DNA from 3 places in the Thalassolituus sp. UBA2590 genome. Region 2 is predicted to be linked to each of the others. Evidence: predicted binding sites of a transcription regulator. Region 2 holds the regulator's gene; each other region holds the start of a gene.
The links. The regulator FliA, encoded in region 2, starts transcription of late flagellar genes. The targets are predictions, from matches to a motif close to CTAAAGTTNNNNNNNNNNCNGCCGATA.
Positions count from the first base shown of each region.

Region 1: a site for FliA is predicted at 5,299-5,325, ahead of fliS (flagellar export chaperone FliS). Genes of this name have one in related genera too.
Region 3: a site for FliA is predicted at 1,564-1,590, ahead of B2067_RS15505 (flagellar protein MotY). Genes of this name have one in related genera too.

Region 1 is NZ_DDKU01000049.1:744-7,596, reverse strand. It holds gene fliE (flagellar hook-basal body complex protein FliE) at 1-188, opposite strand, end outside; gene B2067_RS04310 (sigma-54-dependent transcriptional regulator) at 294-1,664, opposite strand; gene B2067_RS04305 (sensor histidine kinase) at 1,693-2,892, opposite strand; gene B2067_RS04300 (sigma-54 dependent transcriptional regulator) at 3,072-4,529, opposite strand; gene fliS (flagellar export chaperone FliS) at 4,774-5,232, opposite strand; gene B2067_RS04290 (methyltransferase domain-containing protein) at 5,505-6,853, shown strand, end outside.
Region 2 is NZ_DDKU01000142.1:7,089-13,941, reverse strand. It holds gene B2067_RS12320 (ParA family protein) at 1-373, opposite strand, end outside; gene B2067_RS12315 (protein-glutamate methylesterase/protein-glutamine glutaminase) at 607-1,659, opposite strand; gene B2067_RS12310 (chemotaxis protein CheA) at 1,673-3,988, opposite strand; gene B2067_RS12305 (protein phosphatase CheZ) at 4,001-4,777, opposite strand; gene cheY (chemotaxis response regulator CheY) at 4,792-5,178, opposite strand; gene B2067_RS12295 (RNA polymerase sigma factor FliA) at 5,336-6,043, opposite strand; gene B2067_RS12290 (MinD/ParA family protein) at 6,065-6,853, opposite strand, start outside.
Region 3 is NZ_DDKU01000179.1:12,847-19,699, reverse strand. It holds gene rnt (ribonuclease T) at 1-417, opposite strand, end outside; gene pyrC (dihydroorotase) at 440-1,477, opposite strand; gene B2067_RS15505 (flagellar protein MotY) at 1,631-2,590, shown strand; gene pbpC (penicillin-binding protein 1C) at 2,577-4,955, opposite strand; gene B2067_RS15495 (alpha-2-macroglobulin family protein) at 4,981-6,853, opposite strand, start outside.

The DNA.
Region 1 (6,853 bases), on a different contig from region 2:
ACCGTATTATCACCACTGACTTCGTTAATGCTGGTTGCTTGCTCGGCTTGCTTAGAGATCCGTGCAACGGCGTCCATTTCAGCATTTGGTCGCACTCCCTGGCTGGCCATTTCATTCTGCGAACGCAACTGATCTTTTACCTGTCGCATCTGCATCAGAACTGAACTTACATCAACACGATCAACCATTTTCTACACCCTCTTCTGCAACGCATCGGCAACTTATTTTTGACACTTTTTCTGTATTTTTCCGATGTATTCTTTGACGTTGCAAACCCCTTGCCAGCTTCGCGTTTAAGACGCAGCCAGCACCATAGATTCAACATCAACACCCTCATCTCTTAAGCGCGCCACCTTGTAGCGTAGTGTTCGAGGGCTGATACCCAGCCGTTCAGCGGCTTCTTTTCTACTGGGTTCTTCTTTCAATGCCCGAACGATTAATTCAACCTCACGGGTACGCAAATCAGAACCTAACTCGCCTTCATCCTGCACGACATCAGCCGCATCCACGGAAACCGGTGCTGAAACCTGACGATGCTTTGGCACCGGAGTCAGAATAAAGTCATTAGCGTTCAGTTGATTTCCAGTCTGCATAATCAGTGCACGCTGGACTGTGTTATCCAGCTCACGAACGTTGCCGGGCCAGCTGTGCGTTACCAACTTACGCTCTGCATCGGCATGCAACGATGGTGCTGGACGTTTCATCTTGTCAGCATGATGAGCCAACAGTCGGCGTGCTAACGGCAAAATGTCATCACGGCGTTCCCGCAGTGGCAGCCACTGAAGTGGAAATACGGTGAGGCGGTAGTAAAGATCTTCTCTAAAATTACCCTCGGCCACATAGTCCGCCAGTTCACGGTTTGTTGTGGCAATGATACGCACATCAAGATCAATGGTTTTCTTGCCGCCGAGACGCTCCACCTGACGCTCCTGCAATACACGCAGCAGTTTCGCCTGAAGGCCCATGTCCATTTCAGTAATTTCATCAAGCAGAATGGTGCCACCATCCGCTTGTTCAAACTTGCCCGGCATCGCACTGTAGGCGCCAGTAAACGCGCCCTTTTCATAGCCGAACAGCATGGCTTCCAGCATATTTTCCGGAATCGCAGCACAGTTCAGCGCAATGAACGGGCCACTTTTTCTGGGGGAATTCTGGTGAATATAGCGGGCAAGAACTTCTTTACCTGTTCCGCTCTCACCACTGATAAGAACCGTAGAATCTGTTGCCGCGACACGCATGGCCATCTGAAATAACTGCTGCGATGCAAAAGATTCACACACTGGTTGATCTTTATCTGATACCTGAGCTTCACCCTGCGTATAAGGCTTCAACAGAGCCTCAAGCTCACGCAGCTCGAAGGGCTTCATCAGGTAATCATCAGCGCCTTTCTGCATCGCCTGAACCGCCTGAGAAACATCACCATAGGCAGTCATCAAAAGAACGGGTAGCCATGGATGCTGCTGTTTCACATGGTTAAGTAACTCAAGACCGTCCATGCCTGGCATATTAATATCCGACAGAACAACGTCGAAATTATGGTGGTTCAGCAAAGCCACGGCTTCGATACCGTTCGGAGCTTCCTTAACGTCATACCCTTTCATTTTCAGGGTATCTACAACTGCTTCACGTAGAGTCGGATCATCTTCAACAACGAGTAAGCGCATAATAATTCCTCTTAGATACCTGTTTGAATTAACCGCGTGCGAGCGGTAGGTACATTTCTGCAGACACCCCACCCAGTGGACTGTCGGTTAATCTGAAATCACCGTGATGAGCACGAACAACCGCCTGAACAACGGCCAGACCCAGTCCGGTGCCGTTGCTCTTCGTTGTAAAGAAAGGCTCCATCATGCGATTTTTCTTCTCGTCCGGGAGGCCGGGGCCGTTGTCCATCACGGCGAGACATAATCTGCCCTGATCGTCACGACGGGCGACCAACTTGATCTCGATAGGATGCTCACAGGACTCAAGTGCGTTATTAATCAGGTTCATTACTGCACTGATTAAAGAGTCCCGATTACACATAAGGGAAGCTTCCCCCACTTCATTCTCAAGCGTGCAGACAGCACCGCTCTGGGCGACGGCAACCTCCATCGCCGAAGCAATACCATCCAGCAGGGACGTCACTGTCACATCATCGTTTAATGGCGCCTCGCCACGGGCAAAAATCAACATATCACGCACCTGGCTCTCCAGATGATGAAGTCGCTCCTGCAACTTACCGGCAAAGCGAATACGATGTTCTTCAGCAAGATCTTCAGAATTAAGGTGGCCCGCGTAGAGTGTCGCCGCTGCCAGAGGTGTCCGGATCTGATGCGCCAGAGAAGCAACCATTTTTCCCATAGCGGACAAGCGCTCGTGTTGAGCCAACTGAGACTGTAATGCACGGGTTTCCGTCAGGTCGGTAAGAAGAATCAGCTGTCCACGCTCATTGGTCATGGCTGCGGTGCGCAGACTGACACGGCGACCATCCACCAGTGAAATTTCATGACCGTCATCACGGCGCGGTTTAAAACAACGCTTAATCACGTTACGCCAGCGCTGGCCAAGCAAGGTACCAGCACCCGAAGCCGCCAATAAAAGGTCTTCAGCGGCTGGATTGCTCTGAATAATGACCCCATTTTCATCCAGAAGAAGAACACCTGCAGGTAACATCTGCAGCAGGCTTTCCAACCGGTCGGCCAGGCGTTCTTTTTCGCCCAGCTCCTGCATCCGTTGAGCAGATACTGTCGCCAGCTCACCACTGAGTTGCTCGACCTTATTTTCGAGAAAGGCGTAGGAATCTGTCAGCTGCTGCGACATTTCATTGAACATGTTAAATGCACGCTTGAGCTCACTCGGATCCAGGGGCTGCTGATCGTCAGGAACTGAACTTAATGCCACACTCGCCATAAATACCTCACCAGAACACCACATTTGCGGCGGAAAAATGTCACTGATAGGTATTGGGCAATTAACGTGCCAGCAAGCGGAATAAACTTAGAAGGGGGATAACTTTAAAAAGAGAGGTTACAAAAGTCAGGTAGGATTGAAATCAACGGCCCGCTAATGCAGGCCGCTTTTGTGCCTGATCAGGCCATGTCTTTTTCTTTGCGGTTGATGTTGTACTTACGCATTTTCTCCACCAGCGTGGTGCGACGAATACTCAGTTTCTCGGCAGCGCGTGCGACAACACCATTGGCATCATCAAGCGCCTGCTGAATCAACGAGCACTCAAGGTCAGAGAGATATTCCCGCAGATCCAGACCGTTCACCGGCAGCAACGCTGGACTATCAACACCCGCCAGGCCTTCGTTCTGGGTAACATCTGCCACAACCGGTGGCGTGTACTGCTCATCGTCTTCATCGACATGACGAAATTTCTTCGGTAGTTCATTTACACCGATCACACCGTACGGATGCAGAATGGCCAGACGCTCCACGAGATTCGCAAGTTCACGAACATTGCCATGCCACTCGTGACGACAGAGCGACATAATGGCAGCCGAGTTAAAGCGGATCGAGCCGCGCTTCTCATTCTCAAGACGCGAAATAAGTTCATTAAGAAGCAGGGGTAAATCTTCAACGCGCTCGCGTAGCGATGGCATATCGATAGGGAACACGTTCAGACGGTAATACAGGTCTTCCCTGAACGAGCCGTCCTCAATCATCTTCTCAAGATTCTTGTGAGTCGCTGCAATCACCCGAACATTCGCCTTAAGCGTTTTATTACTGCCAACACGCTCAAACGTGTGCTCCTGCAACACACGAAGAATTTTCACCTGCATGTTGAGGGGCATGTCGCCGATCTCATCAAGGAAGAGCGTACCACCTTCGGCCAGCTCAAAACGTCCCGGACGACTATTGATTGCACCAGTAAACGCACCTTTCTCGTGACCGAATAACTCACTCTCAAGTAACTCAGCTGGGATAGCACCACAGTTCACAGGCACAAAGGGCTTATTACGGCGATGGGAGTGGTAATGCAGATTACGGGCAACCACTTCTTTACCCGTGCCGCTTTCACCCTGGATCATAACGCTGACGTCTTTGTCAGCCACCTGCATGATCAACTCGCGTACGTGCTGAATCTGACGGCTGGTACCCACAAGGCTTCGGAAAAGTTGAACTTCACGTCGCTCACCGCGGCTACGATTGTGCGTATATTGCTCGCGGAACACCTGACAGCGATGAAGGCTATCCAGCATCTTGTTGTAACTTGGGGGCATTGCGAGACTGGCTAGTACACAGCGACGAACATTTTCTGATAATTCATCGACCTGAACCTGACTGCCAACAAAAAGGAACGGGAGACCTTTGTCCCAAGCGAGCATAGCCTCGACCGTCTTCTCCAATGGCTGACCATCGCAGTCGCCCAGCATTACTGCACTGATCTCAGTGCTCTCTTCAATGCTGGCATCCGCAACTTTGCGCCAGTCTGACGAGCCCGCCACGATAACTTCTTCGCCCAGGAAATCGAGAATCACCTTTAGATCATGGCGACGTTGTTCGTCGTCATCGACAAGTAAAATTTTGATTTCTCTCCACATGGCAAATGCCCTTTACCTCAATAAAACACGGAACAGCGTAATCGACGCCAACTGATTGACTTCCCTCTTTTCAGTTAAGTATCAAATTGCGACGAAGTCAAACTTCTGACGTTAAAACTTATCCAGTTAGCTCAAATCTACACTTAATTTGTTGAAATACTTCAGAATTTGGCGCCTCAGGACAATAAAAAGCCCTCTAAAGAGAGGGCAAGGGAGTTCACACAAGTAAAAAAATCGTGAGAATTCAGGCAGATACTGAACTCGACAGGCGCCCCGGTGCCGATTCGTCGGTTTCAGGGCGAGTTCCATGTACGGACTCAAGATATTCCTGACGAATACCGTCCCAGCCCGTCTTCACCTCCAGCATCAGCCCCATAACTTCATCAATCATGTCTGTACTATTCTGTCCGCTCGCTTCCAGAATCCGACGTATCATGTAGTCATAAAGACGATCGAGATTTCCAGCCAGTTCACCGCCCTGAGTGTGATCCAGGCTCGACTTCAGCGTCTGGATGATTTCATTCACCCTGCCGAGCAAACTAGCCTTCTCCTGCATATCCTTACGCTGGATAGCTCCTTTCGCCTGCGCCATACGCGTCAGAGCCGCTTCCATCAGAAGCTGAATCAGACGGTGTGGGTCCGCATCGAGGACCTCGGACGTAACGTTTACCTTTTGGTATTGCGACGCGCCGGATTGATACATACACAACTCTCCTGCCGAAATAGCCCACCGAAAAACCTGATGAGCATGATCAAGTGATACTCTCTTTGACGGCCTGCGCGCAGAATTCTTTAGTAACTTTTTGTAGTTTCGGTGAGTTTTCAGACGGCACAAGCGGCAAGCTCTTGCCCGGCAACCAGCGGCAAACGGCCGCCCTCCTCGCCCAGCCAGATTGAAAACCTCAATAAAATCAACGATATAAAAAATGGCACAGAATTTGATCGTAGGGCTGTAAATGCTCAGAGGTTATTCCCATGGCCAGCGTACAAACGACAGCACAATTAAATACAGCACGGCAGACAGACCACCGAAGTCTGCTCGCTGCCGCCAGCCGTTGTTACAATGAGGCCAGCCGGGGAAACAACCCAGTATTATTGTCTCAGGCTGCCGACCTTGCTTATCAGGCATGGCAGGCTGACAACAATTACATTCCCGGTATTAACCTGCTCGCCCGTATCGCTATGCGCCGTGGTGCCAATGACGAAGCCCATCACTGGCTGGCCACCGGTTTAAGCCTTAAGCCAGAAAGTACCGGCCTGTTGTACAGCGCAGGACACCTGGCTCTGATCGAAGGAAAGCAGACACTCGCGGCCGATTACTTTGCGGATGCAACGCGTATTTCGAGAACGAGCACGAAAGCTCCTATCTATCTCGCTCATATCCGTCTACTACAAGGCGAATATCTCGAAGCCTTTCAGTTATACCGCGAGCTGATAAAAACCCGCTCTGATGATGTTCAGATCCGCAGCAAATTATTCGAAGCTGCAAGCTACATCGTTGCAGATTTCTATTCTCAGGAATTGGAAAGCGAGCTGTTGCGCTGGTTCGAGTTTAAAGACGTCGACTATAACCAGCTGAGAAGCCTCACCACTTCACTGCTCAAACACAAACTTCACCTGAGTGAAGCCGGCTGCCCGATCGAGCCGGAAGCCATTGCATCAGATCCCCTTCTGTTGAAAGCCATGATGCGCTTTCATTTCAGTGATCCGTTAATAGAGCGCCTGTTAATTACCCTACGTCAGAGCATTCTGCTGAATAGCAGTCGCGACTTGGCAATAGACTCAGAATTTATGCCGCTGGTCATTGCACTGGCGGGTCAGGTCGAGCTGAACGAAGCTGTGTGGTTTATCAGCCAGCAAGAGCAGACGCTCGTCAGTCAGCTTAACCAGCTGGCAGCAAAAATTCTGCTGATAACCGAATTAAAAGCCGAAGATATCAGCGCTATCATGCTACTGACCATGATGTACCAGCCATTGCGCAAAGCACCTTTTTACACGGCTCTTAACGAGAAAGCGTTGCAATGGTCTGGCCATCTGAATGAGCTGATGAGTCTGTGCCTCGATCAACCTCTGCGCGTTGCCGCGGCAGCTAAGGCAATTCCTTCTCTTGGGCTCAGTAGCAACGCCACATCACGTAAAGTAAAAACTCAATACGAGGAACATCCATATCCTCGCTGGACGAGTTTGGGATATAACCAGAAGACCGACTACTACGCATCGCTTCAGGCACTGTTTCCGAGTCGTCTGGACGATCTACAACCAGAATCCGGGCCGATCAATGTGCTCGTTGCAGGCTGCGGCACCGGCCGCCATGCTTTGCGACT
Region 2 (6,853 bases):
AGTCATAATCATCCCAGAGCTGCGCCAGGCTCCTCGCGAGTACCAGCCCCATACCGTCCTGACCACTTACCTGCCGCTCAAGAGTGGCAAGGGAGGTTGTCGCAGGAAGCATAGAAACATTCGGCAAGCTGGTTGCCTTCAATGTATCGCGGATGTAATCCACATTGCGCCAGCGTTGCTCAAAGAATAAGTGATACAGACTTCTTTCAAGACCGTCCGGGTCCTGGCCAAAGTAACTGGTCAGAGAACCATGGGGGTCGAGGTCTACCAGAAGCACACGGTGCCCCTGGTCAGCCAACAGCCCACCCAGAGAAACTACCGATGTCGTTTTACCCACCCCACCTTTCTGATTGGATATCGACCAGATTTTCACAATAGTATTCCTCTCCGCTCAAAGCAGAACGTCTGCTTATCGCATGAATCTCAATGCCCTACCAGAAACTAAGCAAATATCATGTCAGTTTTAAAATAAACTGGTATTTACGGTCAGAAGTTCACCTGCAACGGTGGGTTGTCAGGCAATGAGCTAATGAGCACACCCCAGATTATGCATAGCACAGAAAGAAGCGGCAAAAGCCTGCCGTTTGAGTGGAGTTCCAGACAGAGTCAGAGCTGACTCATGAACTTACTAACATCATTAAGTGGAAGGACACGATCAGCTAACCCTGCATTGATCACAGCCATCGGCATTCCATAAATAACACAGCTCTGTTCATCCTGAGCCCACAAGTGACCACCCGACTGTTTGAGTAACCGGGCTCCTTCACGTCCATCTGCTCCCATCCCCGTCAAGACAATGCCTAACGCCTTACTACCGTAATGTTTTGCTGCAGAAGCAAGAGCAATATCGACACTCGGCCGATAGCTTACCCGCTCGTCACTTTCCAGAATATGAATCGATCCACCGTGGCGTTTATCAACGATCAGCTGCTTGCCCCCAGGTGCAACATAAACGTGACCCGGTTTTAAAATATCACCCTCTTCTGCCTCTTTGACACTTAACGCACTGAGATTATTCAGCCGCTCAGCAAACGCTGCGGTGAACGAAGCAGGCATGTGCTGCACGATAATAATGGGCTTGTTAAATCCTGCGGGCAAACTCTTGAAAATATTCTGCAGAGCAGCAGGGCCACCGGTGGACGTACCAATGACCACCAGTTCAAGATGACGCGGCACCGGCTCGTTCGCCCCTGCCGCAGTGGGCGTCTTTTTTTGTGAAGGTTGAGATGGGGAGGTTGAAACCTGCGCGGTACCCTTCAGCTGCCCCCTCGCTACGGCAATAATTTTTTCGGCAAGTAACTTACGGATAGAGGCTGCGTTGCGGGCAATAGCATCGAAATTCTTTGGTAAAAAATCGACGGCTCCAGCGTCCAGAGCATCCAGAGTTACCCGGGCACCTTCAAAGGTCAATGACGAAAACATCAGAACTGGCACCGGGGTCGATGCCATTATTTTTCGTACTGCGGTGATGCCATCCATGACAGGCATCTCGTAATCCATGGTGATTACGTCAGGTTTGAGTTTGTCATTCAGCTCAATGGCCTGAAGTCCGTTTTCAGCAACGCCAATGACCTCAAGACGAGGATCGGCATTGATAATATCTGTCACCCGGCGGCGGAAAAAACCTGAATCATCCACCACCAGTACTTTTAAAGCCATAATACTTCCTGTGTCAGGCCGCGCTCGATTGTCGAGTCGCATAACGCGTCAGCATGCTTGGAATATCAAGGATCAACGCAATGCGGCCATCACCTGTAATGGTTGCTCCAGCCATCCCGGCGGTACCGTGGAGCATTTTCCCCAGTGGCTTAATAACCACTTCTTCCTGACCAATTAACTGATCAACGACAAAGCCGACTTTGTTCGTACCTACCGAAACCACTACCACATGAGCGGACTCGTCGGCTTTCGCAAACTGCTCGCCTTTCACCAACCAACGCTTGAGATGAAACAGCGGAATAGCACGTTCACGCACAACCACAACTTCCTGCCCATCGACGACATTGGTCTGAGTAAGATCCAGGTGGAAAATCTCATTTACGTTCACAAGTGGGAAGGCAAACGCCTGATCTTTCAGCATCACCATCAGCGTCGGCATAATCGCGAGCGTTAAAGGCACTTTAATACTGATCGTTGTACCTTCACCCTTGAACGAGTCAATCGATATCGTACCGTTGAGCTGTGTGATTTTTGTCTTAACAACGTCCATTCCCACGCCACGGCCAGAAACATCGGATATCTGTTCTTTAGTGGAAAAACCCGGCGCGAAAATGAGATTAAAACATTCATTGTCTGTCAGGCGGTCTGCGGCATCCTGATCCATAACACCTTTTTCTACCGCCTTGCGTCTCAGGACATCAGCATCCATACCGGCACCGTCATCCTGAATCCGTAGCAGAATATGATCGCCTTCCTGCTCTGCTGAGAGAATGACCGTACCCACGCGACTTTTGCCACTGGCTTCGCGCACATCTGGTTGCTCAACGCCGTGGTCTACCGAGTTACGTACAAGGTGAACCAGTGGATCTGCGAGCGCTTCTACCAGATTTTTGTCCAGGTCCGTTTCTTCGCCGCGCAGCTCAAGATTAATTTCTTTCTTTAACTGTCGGGCCAGATCCCGTACCACTCTAGGGAAGCGACCAAAGACTTTCTTGATCGGTTGCATCCGCGTCTTCATCACGGACGACTGCAAATCGCCAGTCACTACATCCAGATTAGCGACGGCTTTCGCCATGGATTCATCGCTGCTCTTAAGTCCCAGGCGAACCAGACGGTTACGCACCAGTACGAGCTCACCCACCATGTTCATGATGTCATCGAGGCGCTTAGTATCAACACGGACAGTCGCCTCGGCCATGGCCTCTTTTTCGTTCTTGCGAGCGTCCGGCTTCGCTTTGGGTGCAGAGGACGCGGCAGGAGCGGCAGATTTAGCCGCCTCAGGCTTAGCGGCCGGTGTGGCTGCTGGCTTCGGCGTTGCTGCTTCAGGCTTTTTGACAGCCGTTTCTTCTGGCGCTTTCGCGGCAGGAGGTTTAGCTACTGCCGCAGATGAGCCCTGTGGTGCCGTTATGTCTGTTGCACCGGGCTTGCCTTTTCCGTGTAAGCGATCAAGCAATTCTTCAAATTCAGAATCAGTAATCAGATCGCTGTCACGACCCCCCGCCGATGGCGCTGACGCAGCAGGCGACTCTGGAGTAGCTGTTTTTTCTGGTTCATCAGGTGCCGGAGCTTCTGGCTTATTCGACGAAGACGAATCGACGGGCTTACCTTTTCCATGAATCTGATCCAGCAGAGCTTCAAATTCATCTTCTGTGATTTCATCGTCAGACGCTGATGCAACAGGTCCACTGTCGGTGTCGAACAGATCATCCCCACCAAAAAGGTTGTCATCATCACCAGTATTCTGTGCGGCAGCAGGGGCCTCCGTAGCAGCAGATGCAGCATCAGATTTTTCATCTAACGCATCAAGCAATTGCTCAAATTCATCATCGGTGATGTCGCCGTTGTCCGCATCCGCTGAAGTGCCTTCTGCAGAAGGCGCTTCAGCTTCTTCGACTACTGATTCTTCCACTGCAGCAGCTTCAACTGCTGGGGCTTCGTCCTCAGGCAATGCCAGATGATGCAAATTATCCAGCAAGCTCTGCTCTGCGGGCTCTGGCATTTCACCAGAACGCACACAGTCAAACATTTCATTAACGGTATCCAGAGCACTGAGAACCACATCCATCAGGTCTGCATTCACCGATCGTTTGCCATTACGAAGCGTATCGAACACGTTCTCGGCCGCATGGCAGCAATCCACCAGAGGGTTCAACTGCAAAAAGCCAGCACCGCCTTTTACCGTATGGAATCCACGGAAGATTGCGTTCAGGAGATCCTTATCGTCTGGACTGTTCTCCAGATCCACCAGCTGCTCTGACAGCAGTTCCAGGATTTCTCCCGCCTCTACGAGAAAGTCCTGGAGAATCTCTTCATCAGCATCGAAACTCATTCAACCGCTCCTCTAGAACCCTAAGCTCGACAACAGATCATCGACATCATCCTGGCTACTCACTACACCATCGGCTTTGCTATCGGTCTGTGGACCTTCAGGGTTAATATCCGGGCCTTTATCAGGCGCCGGCGTGCTTTGTTCAAACTCATGGTTGATGCCAGTGATCTGATCAACCTGCCCTGCCATCGAGACCAGTGTGACCAGGCGTCCTTCCACATCGCGAATCAGATTGATCACTTTATGAATGACCTGCCCGGTCAAATCCTGAAAGTCCTGAGCCAGGACAATTTCAGAAAACTGTTTCTTTATTTCCGACGAATCTTTAACGCTGCTGGAAAGATATTCATCAATATCACGACTGAGTTCGCGAAATTCGGAGGTATTCATTTCGCGTTTCATAAATCGTTTCCAGCGAGCAGAAAGTTCCGCTGCCCGATCGCCCATAGCGCCCGCCAAAGGGCCGCCGGCATCGGCGATATCCATCGTGCGATTGGCTGACTTATCCGTCATTTCAAGAACGTACGTCAGCTTATCGGTTGTCTCGGTAATATCAGAAGCGGCGCCAACCGTATCGACATTCAGATTCTTGATCGACTCATGCAAGGCACGGGTCAGTCGTCCGATCTCGTTATACAGTGTGCGATCACGCAACTGATTGAGGTCGTTTACCAGAGCAACTGCTTTACCGAGATCTCCCTGCTCGAGCTGTTCGAGCATATTCTCCGCAAGCGAGCGTATCTCCGAGCCGACCTGGTTGTCCTTATTGTCCAGGTTTACATCCACCATGGCGCTACCTTTAATCAGCCTTCGACGCGTTCAAAAATCTTATCGATTTTTTCTTTAAGTACTGCCGCGGTGAAGGGCTTAACGACGTATCCGTTCACGCCTGCCTGTGCCGCTGCAACGATCTGATCGCGCTTGGCTTCCGCAGTCACCATCAGAACTGGCAGAGTTTTAAGGCGCTCGTCTTCCCGCACATGCTTGAGAAGATCCAGGCCTGTCATCCCTGGCATGTTCCAGTCGGTGACCAGAAAATCGAAGTCGCCATTCTGCAGCATCGGCAACGCTGTTGTGCCATCGTCTGCCTCCTGAGTGTTGGTGAAACCAAGATCACGCAGCAGGTTTTTGACGATACGTCTCATTGTTGAAAAATCATCCACAATGAGAATTTTCATGTTCTTGTCCAAAACGACCTCCAATATACGACTTTTACAAACCAAGCCGGTCCTGAATTAAGTTTAGACCCAGTTAGCGGTTTATCCAGAAAGAGAGAGAAAGAATAGAAAAGAATAATGACGGCGTCTGATATGGTCTGAAAGCGCTGGATGCGCCGGTAGGGAAAAATCAGGCCCAATCACTCAGACGCGCGCGTAAACGGTGTGTGGCTTGAGAGTGCAGCTGACTCACGCGAGACTCGCTGACGCCTAATACAGCGCCAATTTCTTTGAGGTTCAGCTCTTCGTCATAGTAAAGAGCAAGAACGAGCTGCTCGCGCTCTGGCAGGCCTGAAATGGCTTCCGCCAACTGGCGACGAAATGCATCCCTCTCCATGCCTTTTCCGGGCCCGGGGGTGGAGTCATCCATCAGATCGGGAGAACTGTCGTTTTCCAGCAACTCTTCATAGCTGAACAGACGACAACCCGCACTATCCTTCAGTATCTGGTGGTACTCGTCCTGGCTTATACCAAGGACAGCCGCAACCTCACTGTCGTCGGCATCACGACCTTTGACTGCTTCAACCTGTTTAATCGCATCCTGGATACGGCGGGCATTGCGATGCACTGAACGGGGTGCCCAGTCACCTTTGCGTATTTCGTCGAGCATGGCCCCACGAATCCGGATACCGGCGTAGGTTTCGAAGCTCGCGCCTTTGCCGCCATCGTATTTACGCGCAGCTTCAAGCAAACCGATCATGCCCGACTGGATCAGGTCATCTACCTGCACACTGTCCGGTAAGCGTCCCATCAGATGATGAGCAATCCGCTTCACCAGACCCGCGTGTTCCCGGACCAGATCGTCGAAATTAGTATTCTGAACGTCGGAGTACACCAGACAACTTCCCGTCGACACCCGTCATGCTCCTACCTGATCAACCAGCCGGTCCACGAAGAACTCAAGATGTCCGCGTGGCGTGGATGGCAGCGGCCAGCTGTCTACTTTCTTGGCTAACGCCCGGAAAGACGTCGCTGCTTTTGACCGTGGATAGGCTTCAATTACCGCCTTCTGACGCTGTACCGCTCGCTTAACCGCATCGTCAGAAGGAACTGCGCCAACGTATTGCATAGCAACATCAAGAAAACGATCAGTGACTTTGGTCAGCTTGGCAAACAAGGCCATACCGTCCTGCGGTGACTTCACCATATTGGCAACGACACGGAAACGGAACAGACCGTAATCGCGGTTCAGAAGTTTAATCTGAGCATACGCATCCGTGATCGAAGTCGGCTCGTCAGTCACGACTACCAGTACTTCCTGTGACGCCCGGACAAAACTCAGGACAGTATCTGAAATCCCCGCTGCCGTATCGATGATCAGTACATCAATATCGTCGCCGATATCGCTGAACGCCTGAATCAGCCCGGCATGTTCCATTGGATTCAACTGCGACAGTTTCTGGGTCCCCGAAGAGGCAGGCACAATTCTGATACCACCGGGGCCTTTGACCAGAACTTCTCTCAGGTCACACTCGCCCTGCAGCACATTTTCAATTGTCTTGTTCGAGCTGATACCGAGAAGAATATCGATATTTGCCAGTCCGAGGTCGGCATCAAGGATGACGACACGTCGGCCCATTTCAGACAGGGCAATACCAAGGTTTACGGAGACATTGCTTTTGCCAACACCGCCTTTACCGCCGGTGAC
Region 3 (6,853 bases), on a different contig from region 2:
GTCGTTGCGATCTATCGCTGCACGCAGAAAGCCGTGATCAAAGTGCGCGTTGTGACCGACGAGTACCGCTCGGTTACAGCCATAGTGCTTTATTTCACGGCGTACGGTCTGCAGCATAGGCGTGAGTGCATCAATTTCAAATTCAGCATCCCGTTCTGGATCGAATGGATCAATACCGGTGAAATCGAGTGCTTCCTGTTCGAGGTTTGCGCCATCGAATGGGTGGATATTTGCACTCAGCGTTTCGTTCGGGTGCAGGTAGCCATCGTCATCCATTTTCAGGGTAACCATAGCGATTTCGAGAAGGGCGTCGCTGTCGGCATTAAAACCACCGGTTTCCACATCGACTACCACGGGTAAAAACCCGCGGAAGCGTTGTGCCATCAACGACTTTTCCTGTTTCTCTTCAATTGTCATGTCGGTCCTTAGTTGTCCGGTGTCAGTAGTCGATTTTCCAGCGCAGGGTTTCGCCTGCACGAAGTGGAACGATGACATCGTCACCGAAAGGCAACTCATGTGGAGCCTGCCAGTCCTTTTTAATCAATGTAATTTCATCGGAGTTGCGTGGCAATCCATAAAAGTCGGGACCATAGTGGCTGGCGAAACCTTCAAGTTTATCCAGAGCGCCAAGGTCGTCGAAGATTTCTGCGTAGAGTTCGATCGCAGCATAGGCGGTGTAGCAACCCGCGCAGCCACAGGCACTTTCTTTTGCGCCCTTAGCGTGAGGCGCACTGTCCGTGCCCAGGAAAAATTTGCTGCTGCCACTGACGACGGCATCCTGCAATGCCTGCTGGTGGATGTTGCGTTTCAGAATAGGCAGGCAGTAGTAGTGCGGTTTGATGCCACCGACCAACATGTGATTGCGGTTATACGCCAGATGCTGAACGGTGATGGTCGCAGCAACATTGTCGCCCTGACTTTTCACAAATTCAGCAGCATCCTTTGTTGTGATGTGCTCAACGACCATATTCAGGTCAGGATTGCGACTGACGAGAGGCGACAGAATTTCATCCAGGAAGCGCTTCTCCCGATCGAAAATATCGACGTCACTGTGTGTCACTTCACCATGCACCAGTAACTTTATGTCGTGTTCGGTCAGAGCATCAGCCAGCTCGTCGAGCTTGCCCAGATCAGTAACACCGGAAGCTGAGTTCGTCGTCGCACCTGCTGGGTACAGCTTAACCGCCACGATATGGCCAGCTTCTGCAGCTTCTTTAATCATCTCCGGCGTAGTGTTGTCGGTAAGGTACAGCACCATCAGAGGATCGAAATTCAGACCCTGGGGTACCTTTGATATGATGCGCTGGCGGTATTCATGTGCTTGCTCAGCATTCATCACTGGTGGCTGCAGGTTTGGCATGATGATCGCCCGTTTCATGACCCGTGCGGTCGCCGGAACGGTGTACTGCAGGACAGGGCCATCGCGAAGGTGCAGGTGCCAGTCATCAGGGCGGGTAATTGTAAGACGATCAGTCATGGTCTCGACCTTGTTCTAAACTTAGGTGGGAAGATAAGAATGGCCGTTATTGTACCGGATTCCGACCGGCATTCTTAGAGCTGACATTCAACTTTTGGAGAATCGGGCCGATAACTTAACTATGAGTATGACTGACAAGCAGGTTCAACAACGGTGAGACGCCTGACGAAGATGTTGCTGGCATGCGGAGCCCTGATGCTTCCGGTGTTCGCTTTGGGGCAGACGATGAAGTTTTCGGGCGGGCCGGAGGATACGCTCTGGATGCTAAGCGGCAATGTTTTTGAGTGTCGCTTTGAACAACCGATACCCGGCTACGGTACGGCTGTTTTCCGGCAACGAGCGGGTGAAGATGTAACCTTTATGCTGGAAACCCGCCGTAACCTGATGTCGACAACGCCTGCACGAGTGAGCATTGCACCGCCACCCTGGCAGCCTTCGACGCGCTCAGAGCCCCTGGGTCTGGTACCGATGCAGAAAGCATCGCCGGTTCTGACATTGGATTTTGGCCGATCGAATCAGTTTATGCATGCCTTGCGTGAGGGACGGATGCCCACCGTCAGTCATGAAACCTACTACGACAGTGGTCGCTTTATTCAGGTGCAGGTATCAGCGGTCGAGTTTGAGAAGGCCTTTCAGGACTATATTCTGTGTTCGTCGCAGCTATTGGATGTGAATTTCGATCAGGTGGAGCGATCGAAGGTTCTGTTCAAAAGCGGACAGGAGGCTCTGGCTCAGGACGATCTGGACAACCTCGACCGCATTATTTACTACATCAAGAATGATCCACGGATCAGTGCTGTGTATCTGGATGGTCATACCGATAACATCGGGCGTCGCTATGATAACCGTCAAATTTCCAAGCGACGTGTCGAAGCTGTAGAGCGCTATTTTTTGGTGAAAGGTATCGCGCCTGAAATTATTACCACGCGTTTTCATGGCAGCCGCTATCCCGTCGCTAACAATGCGACTGCTAAGGGTAGGGCAGAGAACCGCCGCGTCACCATTCGTCTCGAAATGGATAAAGATATGCCGTTGCCGGATGACCTTGTGTTCAAGTTGCCGGAGGACGCCTCGGTACTGCCTTCGATCAATCGCTCGGTCAGTGGGCGTTAGCTTGAACCGGCTTCAGTTCAAATCTGAATAGAACCCGGGCCAACGTCCCCTGAGAGTCGATAACAATGACTTCCTGCTCTCCGGGCTCGGTGAGCTTGATTCTGAATAAGCCGGAATCGTCGGCATCGGAGTGGTACACGCCATTGAGATACAGAGCTTTGTTCCCCATCCCTCCCAGGGTATTCAGTAGCAGTTCCTGAGTCTTTTTAAAGCTGGCGGGCATCAGTGTCTGCCCGTCTTCTATACCAATAATACGAAGCGGCGCAGTAGCTAATGAGGGTGGTTGGCAACTGGAGCGACCTACTGGAAGTTGTTCTGAGCGTCTGAGGTGCGGCGCTATCCAGGGTTCCAGGTTACCGGGCCAGACAGCGAGTGTTCTGGTTTCATATCCGGTTTCGCCATTGAGGTCAGTGCAGTCCATACCTAGCATCTGCCCATGACTGTCCAGCCTGATTGTGAGAATACCCGGAGCGGTGCCGTCAGCATCCATATCGCGTAATGTCGGAGGTATCTGATCACGGATCAGAGTCGCGGTATGCGCCCGATGACAGTGGCCCGCCGGCGTTTCGCTGGCCAATTTTCCCGTTGGCCAGCATATGGTTTTGGTTGTCACATCCGCGGGTTGTGGAGGCCAGTCAGGGGAAGGGGCCAGGCGTTGCTGCAGGCGGAATAATAGTGGAAGAGCTGTGACGGCGCCGTATTGACCGGGGCTGGGCGTGCCGTCCGGGCGGCCAAACCAGACGACCATAGTGTATTGGGGCGTGACGCCCACCGCCCATGCATCACGGTAGCCGTAGCTGGTTCCAGTTTTCCAGGCCATCTGGGGGTGGCTACTCATCACTGCAGAACTACGAATGCGTCCCGGGCGAGGCTGGCGCAGCATGTTAAGAGTTACCCAGGAAGCTTCAGGGCTCAGTAGCCAGCGTTTATCCTGATGCGTCGCTTCGGGCTCGGGGGCCTGAGGGTTAATCAGCTTCAGGGGCTGTACCTCTCCGCCGTTTGCCAGACCTGAATACAGGGTCGCTAATTTCCAGGCGCTGAAACCACCACCTCCCAAAGCCAGTGCAAGACTGGGTTTTCCATCACCGGGAACAACATAGGGCGTTCCGGCATTTTCCAGTGATGCTGAGAAAGATGCCGGGCCCAACGCTTCAAGAACCTGTACTGCAGGTAAGTTGAGTGACTGCCGTAGCGCCGTGGTGGCGTCGACGGGCCCGCTGAACGAATGAGCGAAATTCTCTGGTTGATAGCTGCGTAGATGTCGCGGAACGTCCCGCAACAGGCTGGCACTGTGGATCAAACCCTGTTCCATGGCCAATCCATAAATAAAGGGTTTGAGCGTTGAACCGGGAGATCGTGTTGCCTGAATCATATCGACGTGGGCGAAGCGGCTGTTGTCGGTAAAGTCGGCGGAGCCGAGGTAGGCTTTCACGCTGCGTTCATGATTATCGACCAACAGAATTGCCGCGGATTGATGCTCAGGAAAACGCTGAATTTCTTCCGCCAGCAGTGCCTGTAATTCGTGTTGCAGTTCACCGTCCAGCGTTGTCTTGATGACTGCGTCATTGGGGTAATTGTCCACCAGTTGGCGACTTAACAGAGGCGCGAGCTGAGGTGTTGATAAAGGCAGAGCAATGATATTTTCAAGTTGAGCATAATGAAGTTGCTCCTGCGTGATCTGTCCTTGCAAAAAAAGACGCTGGAGAACTTTATCGCGGGCTGCTCTGGCTCGCTGCGGGTGACGATCGGGCCTCAGGCGGGAAGGCGCCTGGGGCAGCACCGCCAGCAAGGCGCTCTCAGCCAGACTCAGCTGGTCGGCGGATTTGCCAAGGTACATCTGGCTTGCCGCCGCGACCCCTTCAATCACGCCGCCCATGGGGGCGTAATTCAGATAAAGTGTGAGAATTTCTTCTTTGCTGTAATGCCACTCCAGCTGTAAAGCTCTGAGCATTTGCTTAAATTTTCCACCGATGCTGCGATCGTGTGGAGACAGTCTTCGTGCGACCTGCATTGTAATCGTTGAACCACCGGAGACGATGCAGTCACACTGAGCATTCTGGATGGCTGCTCTTACCAGAGAGATCGGGTTAATACCCGGGTGATAATAAAACCAGCGATCTTCGTAACTGAGTAAGGTATTCAGATAATCGGTTGATACCTTATCCGGGGAGGTCGGGTAGCGCCACACTCCATTTTTATCGGGAAAGGCTCGTAAGATCTGATTATTTCTGTCGGTTACGACCTGAGTAAAGCCCTCGCCTGACGTTGCCGGGTCGGGTATTGGGAACAGCAGATCAAGAAGTAACGGAACGCCAATAAAAACAGCAAGAAAGAGGGAGACCCTCTTTCTTGCAGATAAATACAAGGCGTTTTTCGCTCTTCTTAACATCCTAGCGCGGCTGAACGACCAGCTCCTCAATGGTGCTGCCAACGGCGCGAACCTCCGGGTCGTACATGTCTTCAAGGAGCGGATTCGGGACTTTGTAAGTGCCCGGTGTCACTGCCCGTGCGATGTAATACATGCGCGCAGGACGCGTACCATAGTAGCGGCTGCCTCCGGTGCGAAGCGCCGCGACATAGCGGTCATCACGGAACTCGTCGTGAACCACGCCTGCACTCTGTAGGTGGTGACCAATCTTCTCACCATCGATAATAATGTCGGACAGTTTTGTACTGTCGGGCAGGTTCTGGTTTTCGATCTCCAGACCCGCGGGAAGAAGGTCGACCATCAGCAGGTCAGGGCGATACTTTTTCGAGTAAACCAGCAGCTCAACAATAACCATGTCTCCGGTATCCATGGTTAAAGTATTATCCGTATCGATTTTCTCACCCTCCATGTTCCAGTAATTGCGGGTTACGCTGACATCGCCGGACGATTGTTTTTCCGGAGGCGTGGCCCCGTATCCTTGATAGGTCAGCGCCGCATAGAGATTTTTATCGCCGATATTGGTGAGGCTGAGGTCGGTAGCATCCTCTCCCCGTAATACTAGCCGTGTAGGCTCAGTGCCGGTCAGTGTCTGCTCTTTTCCAGCGCTGAGTAACATCAGGTTCCATTTGTCACCGGTATGTTTTTGCTGCTCGTCCGCCAGTTGAACAATGGCGATCTGTTCCTGTGTGCTCAGGTAGCGGCGACTGCGGATATCTTCAGCTACTTCGGACGTTAACTGAACAGGGCGGGCCTCATCGATATCGTATTTCCAGATCAGTCGGGCCTGTTGAGCTTTGTCGCGCAGTTCTGAGCCGTAATCACCGATGTATGGACGTATCGGCTGTTGTCTTTGAGATTGGTGGTAAAGCTCAGTTGCAAGGCGATTGTCTCCCTGTAGTTTTGCAGCGATTGCCAGATGCAACAGTGCCAGACCACCTGCATTCTCAGGCACGTAGGCCGCGGTCGTCCGGATATCCGCCAGTGACGCTATGTTGTGCTGCGCGAGAATAAAGTGTGCGAAGGCCTGATAGGTAAAGCGGTAAAGGTCGACGTCTTCGGCCCAGAGTTCGCGCAGCTGTGCCTTGTTACGCGAATATTCCCGAAGTCGAATCAATACTTTGCCCAAAACATCGTTATCAACCTGATAGCCCGCAGCCTGCACATCCGTCATAAACTGAGCAACGTAAGCCGCCAGCCAGTGCTGTTCGTCTGCATCTTCACGACGCCACAGACCAAACCCTCCATTTGGTTTCTGCCGTGTAGCGATACGGGCAAGGCCACTGGCTATGGCATTGGCTCGGGTTAAGTCACCGTCTATCGAGTCTTTCAGGCGCATGATCTGTTCGTCACTTGCATAGAGCCATGGATAGGTTGAGCTGGTGGTTTGTTCGACGCAACCGTATGGGTAACGCAGCAGACGAGCCATGCGCTCTTCAGCATTCAGGTTTTCGGAGCTGCTTGCAGACACCGCGGCAACAATCGAATCACTCAGCCAGCCCGAGGATACGTCAGAGTTCATTGTCAGTAATGCGCCCGTTTCGAGTACATCGTATTCGCGGAAGGTCTGGGCCGGATACGGATATCGACTCTGAAGTCCCCACTCACGATCAATCACTATTTTGCCCTGATGCCAGACCTCTGTACGGAAGACAATGCGCCCGGCACCTGTTGCGGTGAAGGGGAAGAGCAGTGTAGAGCGCTGTTGTTCCTGCAACGAAAGTGCTTGCGTCAGTGCGTCGGCCTGCACCGGCCCCGAGGCTGACAGAGTGACCTCGAAATCGCTGCCTGCACCTGTCATATTCGTGATATCCAGTGCAACGCTGGATGTATCCCCA